DNA from 4 places in the Rahnella sp. RFA10(1/100) genome. Region 3 is predicted to be linked to each of the others. Evidence: predicted binding sites of a transcription regulator. Region 3 holds the regulator's gene; each other region holds the start of a gene.

Evidence for each region. The regulator PhoB, encoded in region 3, activates phosphate uptake and scavenging genes when phosphate is short. The targets are predictions, from matches to a motif close to CTGTCATAAAACTGNCNNAT.
Region 1: nudF (ADP-ribose diphosphatase) is a predicted target of PhoB. The motif match lies at 1,495-1,514, and genes of this name have one in related genera.
Region 2: ETV65_RS08290 (heavy metal response regulator transcription factor) is a predicted target of PhoB. The motif match lies at 2,532-2,551, and genes of this name have one in related genera.
Region 4: phnC (phosphonate ABC transporter ATP-binding protein) is a predicted target of PhoB. The motif match lies at 2,053-2,072, and genes of this name have one in related genera.

Annotation. Positions count from the first base shown of each region.
Region 1 is NZ_SEWR01000006.1:232,192-237,105, forward strand. Features, by position in the region: gene tolC (outer membrane channel protein TolC) at 1-1,332, opposite strand, end outside; gene nudF (ADP-ribose diphosphatase) at 1,557-2,189, shown strand; gene ETV65_RS18345 (DUF1249 family protein) at 2,189-2,614, shown strand; gene cpdA (3',5'-cyclic-AMP phosphodiesterase) at 2,642-3,472, shown strand; gene yqiA (esterase YqiA) at 3,469-4,050, shown strand; gene parE (DNA topoisomerase IV subunit B) at 4,166-4,914, shown strand, end outside.
Region 2 is NZ_SEWR01000002.1:345,969-350,882, forward strand. Features, by position in the region: gene ompX (outer membrane protein OmpX) at 1-283, shown strand, start outside; gene ETV65_RS08275 (molybdopterin-dependent oxidoreductase) at 378-1,142, opposite strand; gene ETV65_RS08280 (cytochrome b/b6 domain-containing protein) at 1,135-1,776, opposite strand; gene ETV65_RS08285 (hypothetical protein) at 1,803-2,426, opposite strand; gene ETV65_RS08290 (heavy metal response regulator transcription factor) at 2,640-3,314, shown strand; gene ETV65_RS08295 (heavy metal sensor histidine kinase) at 3,307-4,743, shown strand.
Region 3 is NZ_SEWR01000003.1:97,315-102,228, reverse strand. Features, by position in the region: gene sbcC (exonuclease subunit SbcC) at 1-1,843, opposite strand, end outside; gene sbcD (exonuclease subunit SbcD) at 1,840-3,078, opposite strand; gene phoB (phosphate response regulator transcription factor PhoB) at 3,306-3,995, shown strand; gene phoR (phosphate regulon sensor histidine kinase PhoR) at 4,018-4,914, shown strand, end outside.
Region 4 is NZ_SEWR01000001.1:1,265,393-1,270,306, reverse strand. Features, by position in the region: gene ETV65_RS05785 (Yip1 family protein) at 1-128, shown strand, start outside; gene dld (D-lactate dehydrogenase) at 215-1,906, opposite strand; gene phnC (phosphonate ABC transporter ATP-binding protein) at 2,113-2,949, shown strand; gene phnD (phosphonate ABC transporter substrate-binding protein) at 3,021-3,953, shown strand; gene phnE (phosphonate ABC transporter, permease protein PhnE) at 4,017-4,880, shown strand; gene phnE (phosphonate ABC transporter, permease protein PhnE) at 4,880-4,914, shown strand, end outside.

The sequences.
Region 1 (4,914 bases), on a different contig from region 3:
GGGTTTACCCAGGGCACCGTTGAGTGCCAGCAGATCGCTTTCGTTCAGTGTACCCAGTGCTGATTTGATGTTCAGCTGATTAATCAGGTACGTATAACGCGCACTGGAAAGTTGCTGTTTGGCGTTATACAGCGTGGTGGTGGCATCCAGAACATCCACAATAGTACGGGTACCGACCTGATAACCGGCTTCCATCGCATCTAAAGAACTCTGAGCAGAAACAACGGCTTGTTTATACGCGTTGATGCTACTGATCGAGGCAGAGATGTTATTGAAAGAAGAACGAACGGTCTGCACGACGCTGCGGTGCGCGCTTTCAAGCTGCTCGCTGGCCCCGACAAAACTGTACTGTGCCTGTTTCACCTGAGAGGTGACTGAACCGCCACTGTACAATGGCAGGGAGAAGCTCAGCCCAATCTTGTTCTGACCAGCATCGGCGTCCTGATAACTGGAAGAACCACCCGTTTTGTCGCCGTGATATTTGGTATTGCTGATACCGGTTGAGGCAGTCAGATCAACCGTAGGCATATGGCCGGTTTCCGCATAACGAATTTGCTCACGTGCCAGATCCTGTGACAGACGGGCAGACAGCAAGCTCAGGTTACGGCTTTCTGCTTCTTTCAACAGCGTGGCGACCGGTTGCGGGCGCGTGGTGTTGAAGTTATCGACATTCAGCGAAGACAGTTGCGGGTAATACATACCGGTAACCTGACGCAGGGACTCCAGCGCATTATCCAGGTTATTACGCGCAGTCACTTCGTTAGCCAGTACGGTGTCGTATTGTGAACGGGCGTTCTGCACGTCGGTAATCGCAACCAGCCCCACGTTAAAGCGCTGAGTGGTTTGATCTAACTGACGGTAAATAGCCTGTTTCTGTGCTTCGGTATACGAGAGCGAATCGATTGCACTCAATACGTTGAAATAAGCCGTTGCAGTATTGAGGATCAAAGATTGTTGATCCGTCTGGTAAGACACATCCTGAATACCGGCAGTTTTTTCCTGCAGTGTCAGGGCGCGCCATTTTGACATATCAAAGATGGTCTGCGTTAATTGCAGGCTGGCACTGCCAACGTCGCTGTTAACGCCATTCGCATCACGGTACCCATTGGTGTAATTGTAATCCGCACCCAATCCGAGTTGCGGTAATAAAGGACTGCGGCTTTCGTTAATTTTTTCGAATGCAGCATCCCGGTCAGCAGCAGATTTGCGCAGGTCCGGGTTACTTGTCCTGGCTTGCTGATAGACCTGCATCAGGTTTTCGGCCTGGCTTATCGTACTGAAGCCGCCCAGGCTGAGTCCGATGAGAAGGGGGAGCAGTTTCTTCATTTGCATTCCTTGTTGTGCAGCAATGTTGTTATGTATGGTGGCGCAGTCAAATTAACCCATAGACGCGGATTCTAGCAGAGTCAGGCTAGCGGGGCGGTTGGCTTAACGTGCCTTCCCGAGTGAATGAGCCTAAATCTATCACAAACAACCTTGATTATTATTAACGCATTTTCATCAAACTGACCTCAAAGGGCAATAAATTACCTCTGTGAGGGATAAGGAAACATTCCATGTCTTCATTTAAACGGTCACCGGTTACTTTCGGCAAAGATGATGTAGAAATTATTGCACGCGAGACACGATATAAAGGTTTTTTTTCTATTATTGCATATCGGTTTCGCCATCGGCTGTTTAATGGAGAAATGAGCGCAGAAGTCGTCCGTGAAGTTTTTGAGCGCGGCCACGCTGCGGTACTCTTACCTTATGATGCGAAAAGGGATGAAGTGGTGCTGATAGAACAAATCCGCATCCCTGCTTTGGATTCCAGTGATACTCCTTGGCTTCTGGAGATGGTCGCCGGTATCATTGAAGAGGGCGAGACAGTGGAAGATGTTGCCCGCCGCGAAGCACTCGAGGAAGCGAACATTGTGGTGAAACGCTGCAAACCGGCTGTGAATTACCTGGCAAGTCCGGGCGGAACCAGCGAGCGTCTTTCCATTATGGTCGGTGAAGTTGATGCCACGACGGCAGAAGGAATTCACGGTCTGGAAGCAGAAAATGAAGACATCCGGGTACATGTGGTCAGCCGTGAGCAGGCTTACCGGTGGGTGGAAGAAGGAGCGATAGACAATGCGGCGTCAGTGATTGCCCTGCAATGGCTGCAGCTGCACCATGAATCCCTGAAAAAAGAGTGGGCTAACTAATGATTAAGCGCTATACCCCTGACTTCCCTGAAATGATGAGATTGTGTGAAACAAATTTTGCACAATTGCGCCGTTTGATGCCACGCACCGATGAACCTGGTGAAACGGTGACATATCAGGTGAGTAGCGCAACGTATTGCCTGACGATCCTTGAATCAACACGTTATACATCCCTGATAGAAATCAAACAGACTGCGCCGGCCGTGAGTTACTGGAGCCTGCCTTCGCTCACCGTTCGCCTGTATCATGATGCGATGGTGGCCGAAGTGTGTGCGAGTCAGCAGATCTTTCGCTTCAAAGCACGTTATGATTATCCGAATAAAAAGTTGCATCAGCGTGATGAAAAGCATCAAATTAACCAGTTCCTTGCGGATTGGCTGCGTTATTGCCTTGCGCACGGAGCGATGGCAATTCCGGTTTGTTAGACAGACTTCAACAACAAAGGAAACGATTTGGAAAGCCTGTTTACACTGCCTTTGGTGAATGGGGCCAAAGTCAGGATTCTACAGATTACTGATACCCATCTTTTTGCCGGTGAAGATGAAACGTTGTTAGGCGTAAATACGTTTAACAGCTATCGCGCAGTGCTGGACGCCATCAAAGCGCAGCAGCGTGAAGTCGATATTATCGCGGCAACAGGGGACCTGGCACAGGATCAGTCGGTGGAAGCCTACCATCAGTTTGCCCGCGGTATCGGCGAGCTGACCGCGCCCTGCGTCTGGCTGCCGGGCAATCATGATTTCCAGCCTGCGATGGTCAATGCCTTGCAGGATGCGGGGATCAACCCTTCGAAACACGTTCTGCTTGGTGAACATTGGCAAATTATCCTGCTGGATACACAGGTATTCGGTGTGCCGCACGGCGAGCTGAGCGAATATCAGCTGGAATGGATGGAACGCTGTCTGAACGCGTACCCTGATCGTTTTACTTTGTTGATGTTACATCATCATCCGCTGCCTTCAGGCTGCACCTGGCTTGATCAGCACAGCCTGCGCAATGCGCATATGCTGGCGAATACCCTGGTGAATTACCCGAAAGTGAATACGCTGTTGTGCGGACATATTCATCAGGAGCTTGATCTTGACTGGTACGGACGCCGTCTTTATGCGACGCCGTCAACCTGCGTACAGTTTAAACCGCATTGCACCAATTTCACGATTGATACGGTTGCACCGGGCTGGCGTTACCTTGATTTATATCCGGACGGCCGTGTAGAGACTGAAGTCTTCCGTCTGGAAACCAGCGAGTTTCATCCTGACACGGAGTCGGACGGCTACGAATGAACACCTTACTTTACCTGCACGGATTCAACAGTTCTCCGCACTCAGCGAAAGCCACGTCATTAAAAAACTGGCTGGCGGTTAATCATCCCCATATCGATATGATTATCCCGCAATTACCGCCTTATCCGGCTGATGCCGCGGAAGAACTTGAAAGTCTGGTCATTAGCAATGCGGGTAAAAAACTGGGTATTGTTGGCTCCTCGCTGGGGGGGTATTACGCCACGTGGCTGTCGCAATGTTTTGCCGTGCCGGCCGTGGTGGTGAACCCGGCGGTGAAGCCGTATGAGCTGCTGATCGACTTCCTCGGACAAAACGAGAACCCCTACACCGGCCAGCAATATGTGTTAGAGTCACGCCACGTTTATGATCTGAAAGTCATGCAGGTCGAACCGCTGGAGTCACCGGATTTACTCTGGTTGCTGCAGCAAACGGGCGATGAAATTCTCGATTACCGTCAGGCTGTGGCGTACTACACCACCTGTCGCCAGACGGTCGAACCCGAAGGAAATCATGCATTTGTCGGCTTTGAACGTTATTTTTCGCCGATTGTAGATTTCCTGGAACTGGCCGCAGACTAACATCGTCAGGGTGACTTTTACCCCGGATTTATAGCCTCTGCTTGCTGCCAGTGCTTCCACCCGCCCACATACTGTATCGTTAGCCCACAAACCTATGAGCCACGAATAATCAACGATGAGCCAATCAACTTATAACGCGGATTCCATAGAGGTCCTCAGCGGACTCGAACCGGTGCGCCGCCGTCCGGGCATGTACACCGATACGACCCGGCCAAATCATCTCGGTCAGGAAGTGATTGATAACAGCGTGGATGAAGCATTAGCAGGCCACGCCAAACGCATTGAAGTCATCCTTCACGAAGATCAGTCTCTCGAAGTCATTGATGACGGTCGCGGCATGCCGGTGGATATCCACGCCGAAGAAGGTGTTCCGGCGGTCGAACTGATCTTCTGCCGTCTGCACGCGGGCGGTAAATTCTCCAACAAAAATTACCAGTTTTCCGGCGGCCTGCATGGCGTAGGGATTTCAGTGGTTAACGCCTTATCCAAACGCGTCGAAGTGGCGGTAAAACGCGGCGGCGAAGTGTATGAGATGGCATTTGAAAATGGCGATAAAGTGCAGGACCTGCACGTTACCGGCACCTGCGGTAAGCGCAACACCGGTACCAGCGTTCATTTCTGGCCTGATGGCAGTTTCTTCGACAGTCCGCGTTTTTCGGTCAGCCGCCTCAGCCACTTGCTGAAAGCCAAAGCCGTACTGTGTCCTGGCGTAGAAATCCTGTTTAAAGACAAAGTGAATAACACCGAACAACGCTGGTGTTATGAAGACGGTCTGACCGATTACCTGATGGAAGCAGTCAATGGCCTGATTACGCTGCCAGAAAAAGCCTTTGTCGGGAATTTTGCCGGTGATACCGAAGCGGT
Region 2 (4,914 bases), on a different contig from region 3:
ACAATACTACGGTCTGACTGCGGGTCCTGCTTACCGTCTGGCTGACTGGGTTTCCATCTACGGTGTTGTGGGTGTTGGCTACGGTAAATTCCAGTACAACGAAGCAGCAGCATCTACTGCTAACCGTGAAAAAAATGACACCAGCGATTACGGCTTCTCTTACGGTGCTGGTCTGCAGTTCAACCCAATCCAGAACGTTGCTCTGGACGTGTCCTACGAACAGTCCCGTATCCGCAGTGTGGATGTGGGTACCTGGATCGCAGGCGTGGGTTACAGCTTCTAATTCTTCGCCGCAGCGTAACGCTTTGCCGTTACCCTCCCGCGAAAACGAAAACCGCTCAGCTGAGCGGTTTTTTTATGCCTGTTTTTTATACCTGTCAAATTCCACTGAACCAGTTATAGCCCTGATCTTCCCAGTAGCCGCCGGGGTATTCATTGGTCACGAAAATCGCGCCGATATGCTTGGCGTTTTTAAAGCCGAGTTTGGTGGGCATGCGCAGACGTAACGGATAACCAAAATCGGGCGGTAAGGGTTTACCACCAAAATCCAGCGCCAGAATAGTTTGCGGATGTAGCGCCGTTGCCATATCGATACTGGAATAATAGCGGTCATCGCATTTGAAGCCGACATATTTGGCCGTCAGATCCGCGCCAACCTGTTGCAGGAAGGTTTTCAGCGGCACACCTTTCCACTGACCAATTGCGCTCCAGCCTTCAATGCAAATCAGCCGGGTGATCTGGCTTTCCTGTGGCAGGCGCTGCAATTGTTCCAGCGTCCACGCAGCTTTCTTTTGTACCAGACCCGAAACCTCCAGCCGGTAATTAGGGATGTCGATTTCCGGTACGTTGTATTCGGGGTAATAAGCGTTGAAACGAAATGGCGTGGTGATCTGATCCGCGCGGTAGGTTTGCGCCAGTTTCTGGCCGCCGAACAGCCAGCTTTGAACCCGGTCATTCCAGCGGGACATTGCCCATAGCACCTTATCGACCTGATCACCGTCCTGCAAATTGCAGCCCGTCAGCATCGAAACGGCACCGAGCGTCAGCCCTGACCGCAGTAATAAACGGCGCTGGACATTGACCAGTTGTTTGCGCTGATCGGGCTCAAGAATAATTTTTGGCCGTTGTGGTTTTTCACTCATCGGCGTGGTCCTCCGTGCTTATTTTTTTGCCGCCGGTCAGCATTGCCACGAAGGTTTCAGGCACCAGCAGGACCATCAGTACGTGAATAATGACAAACAGCAGCACGCCGCTCATCGCAAAGAAATGCACATAACGCGCGATATCAAAACCGCCAAACAGCCAGACCAGCCCGCTGAACTGCACCGGTTTCCAGATGGACAAACCCGACAGCACCAGCAGTGCGCCCAGCAATAAAACTCCGCTGTACATCAGCTTTTGCACGGCGTTGTACTGACCGAGCTTGTGAGGGAGCCTGAATGTCAGTGCACGAACGGTATCGCGCCAGACAGAGCGGGGCGAAAAGGGGAAAAAGTCATGCCTGAAATGATCGCTGAAAATACCCCACACCAGATAGAGCAGGGCATTAGCCGCCAGCAGCCACATCACCGCCAGATGCCAGGCTATATTGCCGCCCAGCCAGCCGCCGAGGGTAGTGTTTTGCGGAAAAGTGAAAGCGAAAAGCGGATCGGCGTTATAAATCCCCCAGCCGCTCATCACCATGCCGATCATTGCCAGCACATTGATCCAATGACAGATACGAACCGGCCAGGAATGGATCCGGCGTTTTCGGGGTAATGAGAGCTGAGGTTTCACGCTTAATCTCCTGTTGACTGGCCGGATTACATCGGAGGCGCGATGCCGTCTTTACCGGCAGCGATACCCCGTGCAACCAGCGCACCTTTGTCGTCTTTCATGGCAAACAATACGATTTTAGTGCCCGGTTTCAGCAGGCTGCGGTCGCCCGGTGCCAGCAGAACAACCGGCACATCGTCAGGCACGACGACAGTTTTCTCAGCATCGTGATATTTCACGGTCAGGGTGCGGCCGTTGCTGTTCACCAGCTTGCCGACGGTGCCGTTGGTCATGGTATTGATTTTGCCATCGGCGGATTCAAACGGATTGAAGCCTTCACCGCTGCCGCGCAGGCTGGGTGCGAAGACGTGGACCTCCAGTGCTTTCAGCGTGCCGTTAGCCTGCGGAACGGCTGCCGTCCCGATAAAGCTGTCCGCTTTGATATCGCTGATGTTGCCTTTGGTGACGGCATTGATTTTGGTCTGATCGGTCAGTTTAACGTCAAGTTTTTCACCCTGACGGGTGGTGATTTGTACTGATGAGTCATTAACTGAATCAATGGTTCCGCGTGTGGGTTTAATCACATTATCGGCGGCAAAAGCGGATGTCATCCCGCTGCACATCAGCAGGGAACCCAGTAACAGACCAGCGATACGTGTTGGTGCATTCATAATTAACTCTCCATTTTCCAGCGTTATTTCATTCTGTTAGATGAATCACTGAACCTGCCAGTGATGGATAACTTCCTTAAGAGTGGACGATAAACCGGTATTGGCTGATGACAAATTGATGACAAAATTGTCATCAAAGATGACTGACGAAACTGATAAACTTTCAGATGAATCATTCTTTAGGTGAATGGTCATACGGCGCTGGGGGCCTGAATGCGAATACTGGTGATTGAAGACGATGTCAGTACAGGCGACTACCTGAAAAAAGGACTGACAGAAGCAGGTTACAGCGTGGATCTGGCGCGTAACGGTGCTGATGGCCTGTTTCTGGCGCTGGAAGACGGTTACGATGCGGTGATCCTCGATGTTATGCTGCCGGGGCTGGACGGCTGGCAGGTGATGGAAGTCCTGCGCAAAAAAAGCGACGTGCCGGTGCTGTTTCTCACCGCCCGCGATGAGGTGCATGATCGCATTCACGGGCTGGAACTGGGCGCTGACGATTATCTCATCAAGCCGTTCTCCTTCACCGAACTGGTGTTGCGTATCCGTACATTACTGCGCCGCCCGGCCACCCGCGAACCCGATATCTATTCGGTGGCAGACCTGAATCTTGATGTGTTGCGCCGTCGTGTCACCCGTCAGGATCAGGCCATTGCGCTGACCAACAAGGAATTCATGTTGCTGCAGTTGCTGATGCGTCGCGAGGGGGAAGTGCTGTCGCGGACGATGATCGCCTCACAGGTCTGGGACATGAATTTCGACAGCGATACCAACGTGGTGGATGTTGCCATTAAGCGCCTGCGTGGCAAAGTTGACCGCACCTTTGAGGTGAAACTTATCCATACCGTGCGCGGGATTGGTTATGTGTGCGAAGTGCGACATGACTGATCGGCAATTTACTCCACTCCCTGAGCGCGGCATGTCGCTGACGCTTCGCGCCACCTTACTGTTTGCGCTGATCGCCTCACTGGTCGTTAGCGCTGTTGGTTTTTATCTTTATTACTCGATGGATAAAGAACTGGTACGCCGTGCAGATTATCAGGTCAGCGGCCGCGTTCAGTATTTCCGTCATCTGCTTGCCAACGAATTTCCGCTGTCGCAGCTCAGCCGTAATCCCGGCCTGTTTGAAAATATGCTCGGTAACGAGCGCGATATCCTGACGTTTCGTTTGTCCGGTGAGAAGCCGCTGATCAACGTCAATCCATCCCGGCTGGAATTGCCGCCGGTGGTGGCCGTGCCGGACGGTTATCCGCTGACGCTGAATACAGTGCATCACCTCACCGCACCGGATGGCACGCCGGTACGCTTTGCCCGTGCGGCGGTACAAATCCAGGACGGGCGGACGGTTGAAATCACCGGCGCGCATTTCATGACCGAGGAGTCGCATCTGTTACAGACTTTTCGTTGGGAAATTACCGGGGCGGTGCTATTCGCTTATTTGCTGATTGCCGTTCTGGGTTATCTGGTGATCCGCCGCGGATTACGGCCGCTGCGCAATATGGCGCATGAGGCGGCGCAGATCCATCCGGCCAGTTTGTCTACGCGACTGTCTTCTGAAAATGCACCGCAGGAATTGCAGCAATTAATTTATTCTTTCAACGATATGCTCGACCGGCTCGCCGGAGGATATCAGCGACTGACGCAATTTTCCGCCGATCTGGCGCATGAAATACGCACGCCGGTAGGGGCGCTGATGGGGCATTGTCAGGTGGCGTTATACCAGCCGCGTACGGTGGAAGAATATGAAACACTGCTGGCGAACAATATGGAAGAGCTGGAACGTATTTCCCGTATGGTGGAAAACATCCTGTTTCTGGCGCGGGCTTCAGATGCGCGCTCCGTCCTGACCATCACCACCATTGATGTTTCTTCTGAAATGACCCGTATTCAGGAATATTTTGAGGGTCTGGCGGAAGAACGCGGTATGACGCTGAACGGTAAAGGTACAGGCGTGCTGTATGCCGATGCCATGTTGTTCCAGCGTGCACTCAGCAATCTGGTTGCCAATGCAGTGCGTTATGGCCGGGAGGGAAGTCCGATTGAGCTGCGCGCTGAACCGCACGCCCGGGGCATGGATATTCATGTGATCAGTCAGGGCGATCAGGTTCCGCCGGAAAAATGTGCAAAACTCTTTGATCGTTTTTATCGGGCAGATGCCTCACGCAGTGAAGGCGGCAGTTCCAGCGGTCTTGGATTATCGATTGTTCAGGCCATCATGGCATTGCATCGCGGAAGTGTAAGCATGACCAGCTCAGCACAGGGAGAAACATGCTTCACGCTGTCTTTTCCCGGGGCCAATCATAAGTTTCCTCAATAGTGACTCAATAAATGAGAAAAATTGTGTAAAATAGAGGGGAATCCTTCATTTTCATGTTATTGAAACATAAGGAATTCGTTAAGTTTGTTACATTATCACATTGGAACTCGTCATTCAGTTTGAACGAAAATGCCCAGCCCGGAGTCTGAATGTCCTAAGGAGTGGGGTCCC
Region 3 (4,914 bases):
TGCTGAGCTGTTGCCAGTTTGCCGTCTGCGCATTCAGTTGCTGCTGATCCTGCTCCATCTGGATCTGCAGACGTCTTTGCTGTTCTTTCAGGCTTTTGATCTTCGCCGCCAGTTCGATACCGCTGGCTTTTACCGCATCGAATTCAAGCTGCATTTTCTCGACGCGCTGTGCGGTTTCAGAAGGTTTGATCTCCTGATAGTGTTCAACCGCCGGATGCGAGGTCGAGCCGCACAACGGGCAGGCTTTACCGCTTTGCAAATTCGCGCGTTCAGCTTCGAGGCTGACGATCAGCATTTCCTGTTTATGCAGCGTTTTTACGTCGTTGAGATGTTCAAGTTGTGTCTGACATTGCAGGCGGATCTTATCCAGGCGCTGCTCTTCCTCAGCCAGTTGTACCTGATACTGCGCAAAATCTTGGTTTTGTTGCTGCACGCGCTGGTTAAGCTGCGGGAAAAGTTGCGCGAGCGAAAAAAGCTGTTGTCGCACCGGCCGGAGTTGCATCAGTTCTGTTTGCCGTTTCTGTAAGGCTGCCAGCGGATGCTGTTTTTCCAGAGCTGCCTGACGCTGCTGTGCGGCGTTAAGGGCTTCGGTCAGTGCGGTCTGCCGGGTTTGATGCTGGCGGTTTTCTTCATCCAGTTTTTGTCGTTCTGCCGTTATTTGCCGCAGTGTTGTGTTCTGGTCAGCGGCCTGTTTCTGCGATTCACTGACCGCCCGCTGTGTTTCTGCCAGTGATTTGTGCCACTGAGCGATTTCACCGTCCAGCGGCAGGATTTTTTCTTCGATCAGCGTTTGCATCCGGCGCTGTTCTTCGGCCTGCTTCTGACGTGCAGTTTGCGCCTGTTCTGCTGCCTGGTTCAGCGGCGCCATCTGCGCGATCTGCTGTTCCTGTTGCTGTATCAGTTGCGTCAGATGCTGCTGAAGGCGTTGTGACTCTTCCTGACAACGCTGACGGTCATTGAGTAACGGACGCAGTTTTTCCGCCGGTTCACTGCGTGCCAGCTGTTGTAACTGCGGCGCGGCGGCCAGATTTTCCTGCTCAGCGGCAGCCAGCTGCAGCTGAGATTGCTGAAGTTTTTGCTGCACCTGTTGCCATTGTTGCAGCCAGTTCAGATCCCGCAGGCGTTGCTGCGCCTGTTGGCTGAGGCTGTTTTCCTGTGCGTTCAGTTCAGCATGCTGTGCCTCCAGCGTCTGGCGTTGTTCTTCGCTGAGCAGTTCGATGCCGGACATGCGCTGATGCAGACCGTCGAGTACGATGCGCGCTTCTTTATGTTGCTCAAAGACGCGCTGAGACAGCCGTCCGTAAATTTCGGTGCCGGTCAGTTCTTCCAGCAATTCGGCGCGGTCGTTGGCATCAGCATTCAGAAACGCGGCGAACTGCCCCTGAGACAGCATCATGGATTTGGTGAAACGGCCGAAATCCAGCCCGGTCAGTGTGGCGATGGCGTCGAGTTTGTCGCGCACTTTATCGGCCAGAATTTTGCCGCCGGCCAGTAACGCCAGCTCGACTTTCGGTGCCTGCAAGTTGCCATCCGGCGAATTTTTAGCACGACGCTGGCTCCAGAATGCGCGGTAAGCTACGCCTTTAACTTCAAACTCCACCTCAGCCAGCGATTCGGCGGTGTGGCGGGTCATCAGTTCGTTCTGGCTTGGTGTGATGTTCAGACGTGGCGTCTGATGATAAAGCGCCAGACAAATGGCATCAAGCAGGGTGGTTTTCCCTGCACCGGTCGGGCCGGTGATCGCGAATAATCCGTTGCTGGCGAACGGCTCGGCAGTGAAATCAATTTTCCATTCGCCTTCCAGCGAGTTCAGGTTTTTTAAACGCAGGCTGAGAATTTTCATTGTGCGCTGTCCTCTGCATTCTGACCGTGCGTGACCTGCTCAACAACCTGAGCAAAAAGAGTGCGCATCCGCGCCTGACGGGGGGCATCAGGGTCCGGCTCCAGCGCCAGCCGCCGTTCAAAGACGTCGCTGACGCTCAGTTCACTGAGGGTCTCTTTTTCCTGCTGCTCAATGCTGCTGATGCGCTGTTCTTTGCTGCGGCGCAACAGGACAACTTCCACCGGCAAATCCGCAGTCAGCGCCTGAATACGCCGCTGAATATCGCTGAGATAATCCTGCGTGGCGACTTCGATATCAAGCCAGACGGGTTTTTGTGCATCGCCGCCTTCGAACTGCGCCAGTTGCTTTTCAATTTCCGCCAGCGAGCCTTTGAGTATCTGCATGGGCTGGAAAACAGGAATTTCCAGCGTGTCGATGGCACTGAGCGTTGCCCCGTCGAAATCGAGCAGATACACACTTTTGGCTTTGCTCAGTTCGTCAAAGCTCAGGGCAATTGGCGAACCGCTGTAACGGATGTGGTGAGTTTTTGCGACGCACTGTGCGCGGTGAATATGGCCAAGCGCCACATAATCAACCGGCGGGAACGCCTGCGCGGGGAAGGCGTCAAGTGTGCCTATATAGATGTCACGCACGGAATCAGAAGTACTGACGCCAACGGTGGTCAGATGGCCGGTTGCAATAACGGGCAGCGGTATGCCAAGTTCATCACGCCTGGCCTGCGCGGCCTGCCAGAGCGCGTCATAATGTGCGGCGATGGCTTCCTGCAATGCCAGTTGTTTGTCGCTGCCGGACTGACCGGCCTGACTGGCCAGCAGATCACGCGGGCGTAAAAACGGGATGGCACACAGTACCGCGCCCGGTTTTCCGTCACGCTGACTGAGCACCAAAATCTGTTCAGACAGATTTTCGCCGACAGTGGCAATCACCCGCGTATTCAGGCAGGAAAGTAGCTCGCGTGATTCATTAAGTGTTGCGACGGAATCGTGGTTGCCAGCCAGTACCACCAGCTGACAGCCGGTTTGTTGTAATTCCACCACGAAGCGGTTATACAATTCGCGGGCATAACTGGGCGGTGATCCGGTATCGAAAATATCACCCGCGACAATCACGGCGTCGACCTGATGTTGCTGCACCTGACCGGTCAGCCAGCGCAGAAATGCCTGATGTTCGGCTGCACGGCTTTTGGTGAAAAAGTACTGGCCAAGATGCCAGTCTGACGTGTGGATCAGGCGCATGAGACTCCTGTATGAACCCTGGATGACGACAATGGGGCAAAGTATAAACGTCGGCGGGGGGAGATGTCCCCGATAAATCAGTCCAATTTCAGCAAGATGGCCGCTAATTATCTGTCATATTTGACTGTAATGAACCATTCTTTTCGTTCATAAATCTGTCACAAAACTGACGCATAATGGCGCCCGCAATCAAATAAAAGATCGCTAACCTATTGGCAGGACCTACGATGGCTAGACGTATATTGGTGGTTGAAGACGAAGCTCCAATCCGTGAAATGGTGTGTTTTGTACTGGAACAAAATGGCTATCAGGCCGTAGAAGCTGAGGATTTTGATTCGGCGATTGGGCAGCTTGTTGAACCTTACCCTGAACTTATCCTGCTCGACTGGATGTTACCTGGCGGTTCCGGTATTCAGTTTATTAAGCATCTTAAACGTGAGGCGCTGACCCGCGAAATTCCGGTGATGATGTTGACCGCACGCGGTGAAGAAGAAGATCGGGTGCGTGGCCTCGAAGTCGGTGCCGATGATTACATCACCAAACCGTTTTCCCCGAAAGAGCTGGTTGCCCGCATTAAAGCGGTGATGCGTCGCATCTCGCCAATGGCGGTGGAAGAAGTGATCGACATGCAGGGTTTAAGCCTGGATCCCTCGTCTCACCGGGTGATGGCCAACGAACAGGCGCTTGATATGGGGCCGACAGAATTTAAGTTATTACACTTCTTTATGACGCATTCTGAACGTGTTTATAGCCGGGAACAGTTGCTCAATAACGTCTGGGGCACTAACGTTTATGTGGAAGATCGCACCGTAGACGTGCATATTCGTCGTTTGCGTAAGGCGTTGGAAACCAGCGGACATGACAGAATGATCCAGACTGTTCGTGGTACCGGATACCGTTTTTCAACGCGTTATTGAGTCCTCACAGCGGAGAATCTGTGTGCTAGAACGTTTGTCATGGAAACGATTGGCCGGCGAATTTTTTCTCTTTTGTCTGCCAGCGTTAATTCTCGGTATTTTCGTCGGTCATTTCGGCTGGCTCCTGTTTGTGTCGCTGGTTGCGGCACTGGGCTGGAATTATTACAACCAGCTCAAACTCTCTCACTGGCTGTGGCTTGACCGCAGTATTACGCCGCCGAACGGCCGCTGGAGCTGGGAGCCGCTGTTCTACGGGCTTAACCAGATGCAGATGCGCAACCGGCGTCGGCGTCGCGAATTAGGTCAGTTGATCAAACGTTTTCGCAGCGGTGCTGAATCGCTGCCCGATGCCGTGGTGCTGACCACGGAAGAAGGCAATATTTTCTGGTGTAACGGGCTGGCGCAGGATCTGCTCGGTTTCCGCTGGCCGGAAGATAACGGGCAACATATCTTCAACCTGCTGCGTTATCCGGAATTCCGGCTGTGGATCCAGACCCGCGATTTCAGCCGGGCGCTGAATCTGCAACTCAATAATGAGCATTACGTCGAGTTTCGCGTTATGCCTTATTCAGAAGGGCAACTGCTGATGGTGGCACGCGATGTCACACAGATGCGTCAGCTTGAAGGTGCACGGCGTAACTTCTTTGCTAACGTCAGTCATGAGCTGAGAACCCCGCTGACCGTATTGCAGGGATATCTGGAAATGATGGAAGACGCCAAACTGGAAGAACCTTTCCGCACCAAAGCACTGGATACCATGCAGGAACAGACGCGGCGAATGGACGGGCTGGTGAAGCAGTTGCTGACGCTGTCGAAAATCGAAGCTTCAGCGAATATTGATTTGCATGAGAAAGTCGATATTCCGGTGATGCTCGGTATGCTCGAACGTGAGGTGCAAACGTTAAGCAACGGCCGGCAT
Region 4 (4,914 bases), on a different contig from region 3:
TTCTCAATATCGACCGGCGCGAAGGTTTTCTGTTCTCCAGTTCAACGCTGGCAATGGGTGTTCTGGTTTTAGAACTACTTTTGGCTCTGACGGTGATCATGTGGGGCTATGGAACGCAACTATTCTGAGTATTGATGAGATGAGGTTGCATTGCTCCCTCCCCTGCGAAGGGGAGGGAGGTATTAACCCCTTCGCAGGGGAAGAGATGAAAGTATCAATCCTGCCAGTTTTTTAGCTTACTGGTTTTCCCGATCCCCGGGTTAAAACTGTTGGTCGGGTCGGCCTGTCGGTAGAATTCTTTCAGATGGGGTTTCGCAATATACAAATGGCCGACGTTATGTTCAGCGGGATATTCCGCACCTTTAGCGTCGAGCAGCGCTAACATTTTGTGTTTCAGCGCCTTGCTGTTTGCGCCTTTTTTGACGATGTAATCCTGATGGAACACATGGCACATGAAATGGCCGTAATACAATTTTGCCACCAGCTGACTGTTGATATCTTCCGGCAGTGTTTCAAACCAGTCGCGGTCGTTACGACGCAGCGCGATGTCCAGCGCCAGAATATCTTCCACTTCTTTTTCATGTACTGCGTGATAGCGCACGGCGGCACCAGCGGCGGCGAAGCGGTGCAGGAAAGCTTTTTTGCCTTCGTCGGCAGAACAGATAAAGAAATCCCCCTGACCCTCAGTAAAGAAACGTGTCAGAAAGGTTCGGGCCTCGTCAATGCCGGGGCCGGACATTTTCAGCAGTAAGTGATGTTCAAACCGGTCACGGTACTGTTTCATGCGGGGGGGAAGGTGATTAGGTAAAGCTTTGCTCAGGCATTGCATCACACGGTCACTGAAATTTTTGGGCAGGAATGGAACCTTACTGGCGTGCGCATCGAACTTCCCTTTGGCAGTAAACATGTCCGGCATTTTGTCGGTGCCAAGCTTGTCGATCATCATAAATGTATCTTTACCGTAGACTTCGGTGATATCGAAAATATCCCGATGCATATATTCCCCGGCCACCGGAAGATTAACGAAATCACGCAGGATCTGACGACGTAATTCTGTCAACACCGCAGTGTCATTGGTGCCGATGTAAAAAACCTGCTGTTGTGTTTCTGCCGGAAAGGTATCCAGCCGTACGGCGAAAACGGCCAGTTTACCCGCACAACCGGATGCTTCAAATAAACGTCGTTCATCCGCGTTGAAACGCGATGGCGTATCCGCATCCACTTCGCGGACACGAGAAGCATAATCATGATCCGAGGCCAGGCGCTGATCATGCGTGATATCGGTTTCACGGTAATCGCCTCTTTCGAGACGTGTGAGGATTTCTTCCGGCGTTTCGCCAAGGTTAATTCCCAGATGGTTAATCAGTTGCAATTCACCCTGCACATCGATCTGCGCATACAACGCCATTTCGGTATATGCCGGTCCGCGTTTCACCAGCGATCCGCCGGAATTATTACAAATCCCGCCGACCACCGACGCGCCAATGCAGGACGAGCCAATCACCGAGTGCGGTTCGCGGTTGTAGGGTTTGAGGATCTTTTCCAGTTTGTAGAGCGTGCTGCCGGGAAAACCGATCACCTGATGGCCACCGTCGAGTAACTGGATCTGGTCCAGTTTCAGTGTGCTGAAAATAACAATGTCGCGGTCATAGTCGTCGCCGCTGGGCGTCGAGCCTTCGGTCAGGCCGGTATTGGCGGCCTGCATAATGACAATCTTATCGGCGGCGATACAGGCCTTGAGCAGTTGCCACTGTTGCAGCAGCGTTTGCGGAAAAACCACCGCCAGCGCTTTGCCGCCACCGGAGCGGAACCCTTTACGATAGCGTTCGGTATTGCTATCGCCGGTCAACACGTGGCGGCTGCCTGCAATCTCTTTCAGCGTGGCGATGAGTGACAGATTATCCATTTCATCTTCCTTTTTTAATGTGATGCCATCTAATCATAGGCTTAAATGATACTTATTAAGTTAAATGTCATTCGGGATATGGGTTAGGTAATTTCACTTAATCTGTTGCATTTTTGTCATGCGCTGTCCATTAAATCGTCATTGATGTGTCATAAAACTCGCGCTTAATGAACGCCAGATAACGAAAGCAACCGAGAGACAGCATCATGGCTCAAGCTCAACTTAAGCTGGCACAGGCTGAATATCCTCAGACCGGGCCACAGCATCTGAACAAGGTTCTGGACGTCAAGGGTCTCGTGAAATCCTACAAATCAGGTCAGCGTGTCCTGAATGACATCAATTTTGATCTCCATGCCGGTGAATTCGTGGCGGTAATTGGCCGTTCCGGCGCAGGTAAATCCACTCTGCTGCATGTTCTCAACGGGACTATCCCGCTCACAGAAGGCAGTGTGGTATGCCATTACGAAAATGGCGAACACCAGGAACTGGCAGGGCTGACCGGCAAAGCGTTGCGTCGCTGGCGCTCGTGTTGTGGCATGATTTTCCAGGATTTCTGTCTGGTACCTCGTCTTGATGTTCTGACAAATGTGTTACTGGGGCGTCTCAGTCACACCTCAACGTTCAAATCATTTTTTAATCAGTTCGACGACGAAGACCGTGCCCGTGCCATCTCTTTGCTTGAATGGTTGCACATGTTGCCGCATGCGTTGCAGCGTGCCGAAAACCTTTCCGGTGGCCAGATGCAACGGGTAGCGATTTGTCGTGCGCTGATGCAGAACCCAAAAATTCTGCTGGCTGATGAACCGGTGGCGTCACTGGATCCGAAAAATACCCTGCGCATCATGAATGCGCTGAAAAAAGTCAGCGAAGAGAATATTGCCGTGATGGTCAATCTGCATTCGGTAGAACTGGTGAAAGATTATTGCACCCGCGTTATCGGCATCGCGAAAGGTCAGATTATTTTCGACGGACATCCGGATCAGTTAACTGATGATATTTTGCATCAGTTATACGGTGAAGAGCACGACGCTATAAACAGTTAAATAATAATGTTATTTATTTTTTTGCAGTGCTTATTTCTACTTTCACTCAATCTACACAAGGTCATTATTTCATGAAGAAGTTATTACGTCTGGCAGTCTTCGTAGCAGGTTCTTTTACCGCGATGTACAGCATGGCAGAAGATGCTCCTAAAGAATTAAACTTAGGTATTTTGGGCGGGCAGAATGCCACTCAGCAAATCGGTGATAATCAGTGTGTAAAAGATTTCTTCGATAAAGAATTAAATGTGGATACCAAACTGCGTAATTCATCCGATTATTCAGGTGTTATTCAGGGGTTGTTAGGTAAGAAAGTCGACATGGTATTAAGCATGTCACCTTCATCTTTTGCTTCGGTTTATATTAATAATCCGAAAGCGGTGGATCTGGTGGGCATCGTGATTGACGATACCGACAAATCTCGTGGTTATCACTCCGTTGTTATTGTTAAAGCCGACAGCCCGTATCAGAAATTATCTGACCTGAAAGGCAAATCATTCGGTTTCGCTGACCCGGATTCCACTTCCGGTTACCTGATCCCGAACCAGACATTCAAGAAAGAATTTGGCGGTACCACGGATAATAAATATAACAATTTCTTCTCCAGTGTCACCTTCTCCGGTGGCCATGAGCAGGATATTCTTGGTGTGCTGAACGGTCAGTTTGAAGGTGCCGTCACCTGGGCTTCAATGATCGGCGACCGTGAAACCGGTTATACCTCCGGTGCGTTCAACCGAATGATCCGCATGGACCATCCGGATCTGATGAAGAAAATTCGTATTATTTGGGAATCTCCGCTGATCCCAAATGGCCCGATTTTAGTGCGTAGTGATTTGCCACCGGCATTTAAAGCTAAGCTGGTTTCCGCCATTAAGAAACTGGATAAAGATGACCACGCTTGTTTCGTGAAAGCAGTGGGAGGCAAACAGCATATCGGCGAGACGTCTCTGGCAGAATATCAGCAGATTATTGATATGAAGCGTGAGTTAACTAAAGGCAGTCGCTAACCCGTAGCTCCCTCCCCTGCGAAGGGGAGGAATAATGATTATCTGCAAACCGGAAATATTATTTTGAACAAAGATTTCAATCGTTATTACCAGCAGATACGCGGTAAACAAAAGCGGGAGGCACTGATCTGGTCAGGGTTGATGCTGTTGTTATATCTGTGGTCAGGCAATGTTTCCGAGCTTAATTTAAAAACTATTTTTTTCTCCGCACCCAGCTTCTTTGATTATATTGGACAGACTGTACCGGTATTACACTGGTCATTATTGTTTGCTGACGGCCATACTGAAGGGTCACTGGCGTATTGGGGATACCGTCTCAATATTCAGCTGCCGCTGATTTGGGAAACTATCCAGCTGGCGTTGTCCTCGACGATATTGTCGACGGCGCTGGCTATTGTGTTGGCTTTTCTCGCCGCCGGTAATACAGATTCGCCTAAATGGGTGAAATTCAGCATCCGTACCTTTGTCGCTTTTCTGCGCACAATGCCGGAACTGGCCTGGGCGGTGATGTGTGTGATGGCATTTGGGGTGGGTGCCATTCCTGGCTTTATCGCACTGACGTTACATACCGTCGGCAGCCTGACCAAATTGTTCTACGAATCCATTGAAACCGCATCGGACAAACCGGTGCGTGGTCTCAGAGCATGCGGCGCGGGCCGTTTGCAGCGTATGCGTTTCGCCATGTGGCCGCAGGTGAAACCCATCTTTTTATCCTACAGCTTTATGCGCCTCGAAATTAATTTCCGCCAGTCGACCATCCTCGGGCTGGTCGGGGCGGGCGGTATCGGGCAGGAGCTGATGACGTCAATCAAACTTGATCGTTATGATCAGGTCAGCATGACCTTACTGCTGATTATTCTGGTTGTGTCGGTGATGGATTTTCTTTCAGGTAAATTACGCAAACGCGTTGTGGAGGGCACTTTCTGATGTTAACTGATGCGCTCGAACCTCATGTCGTCAG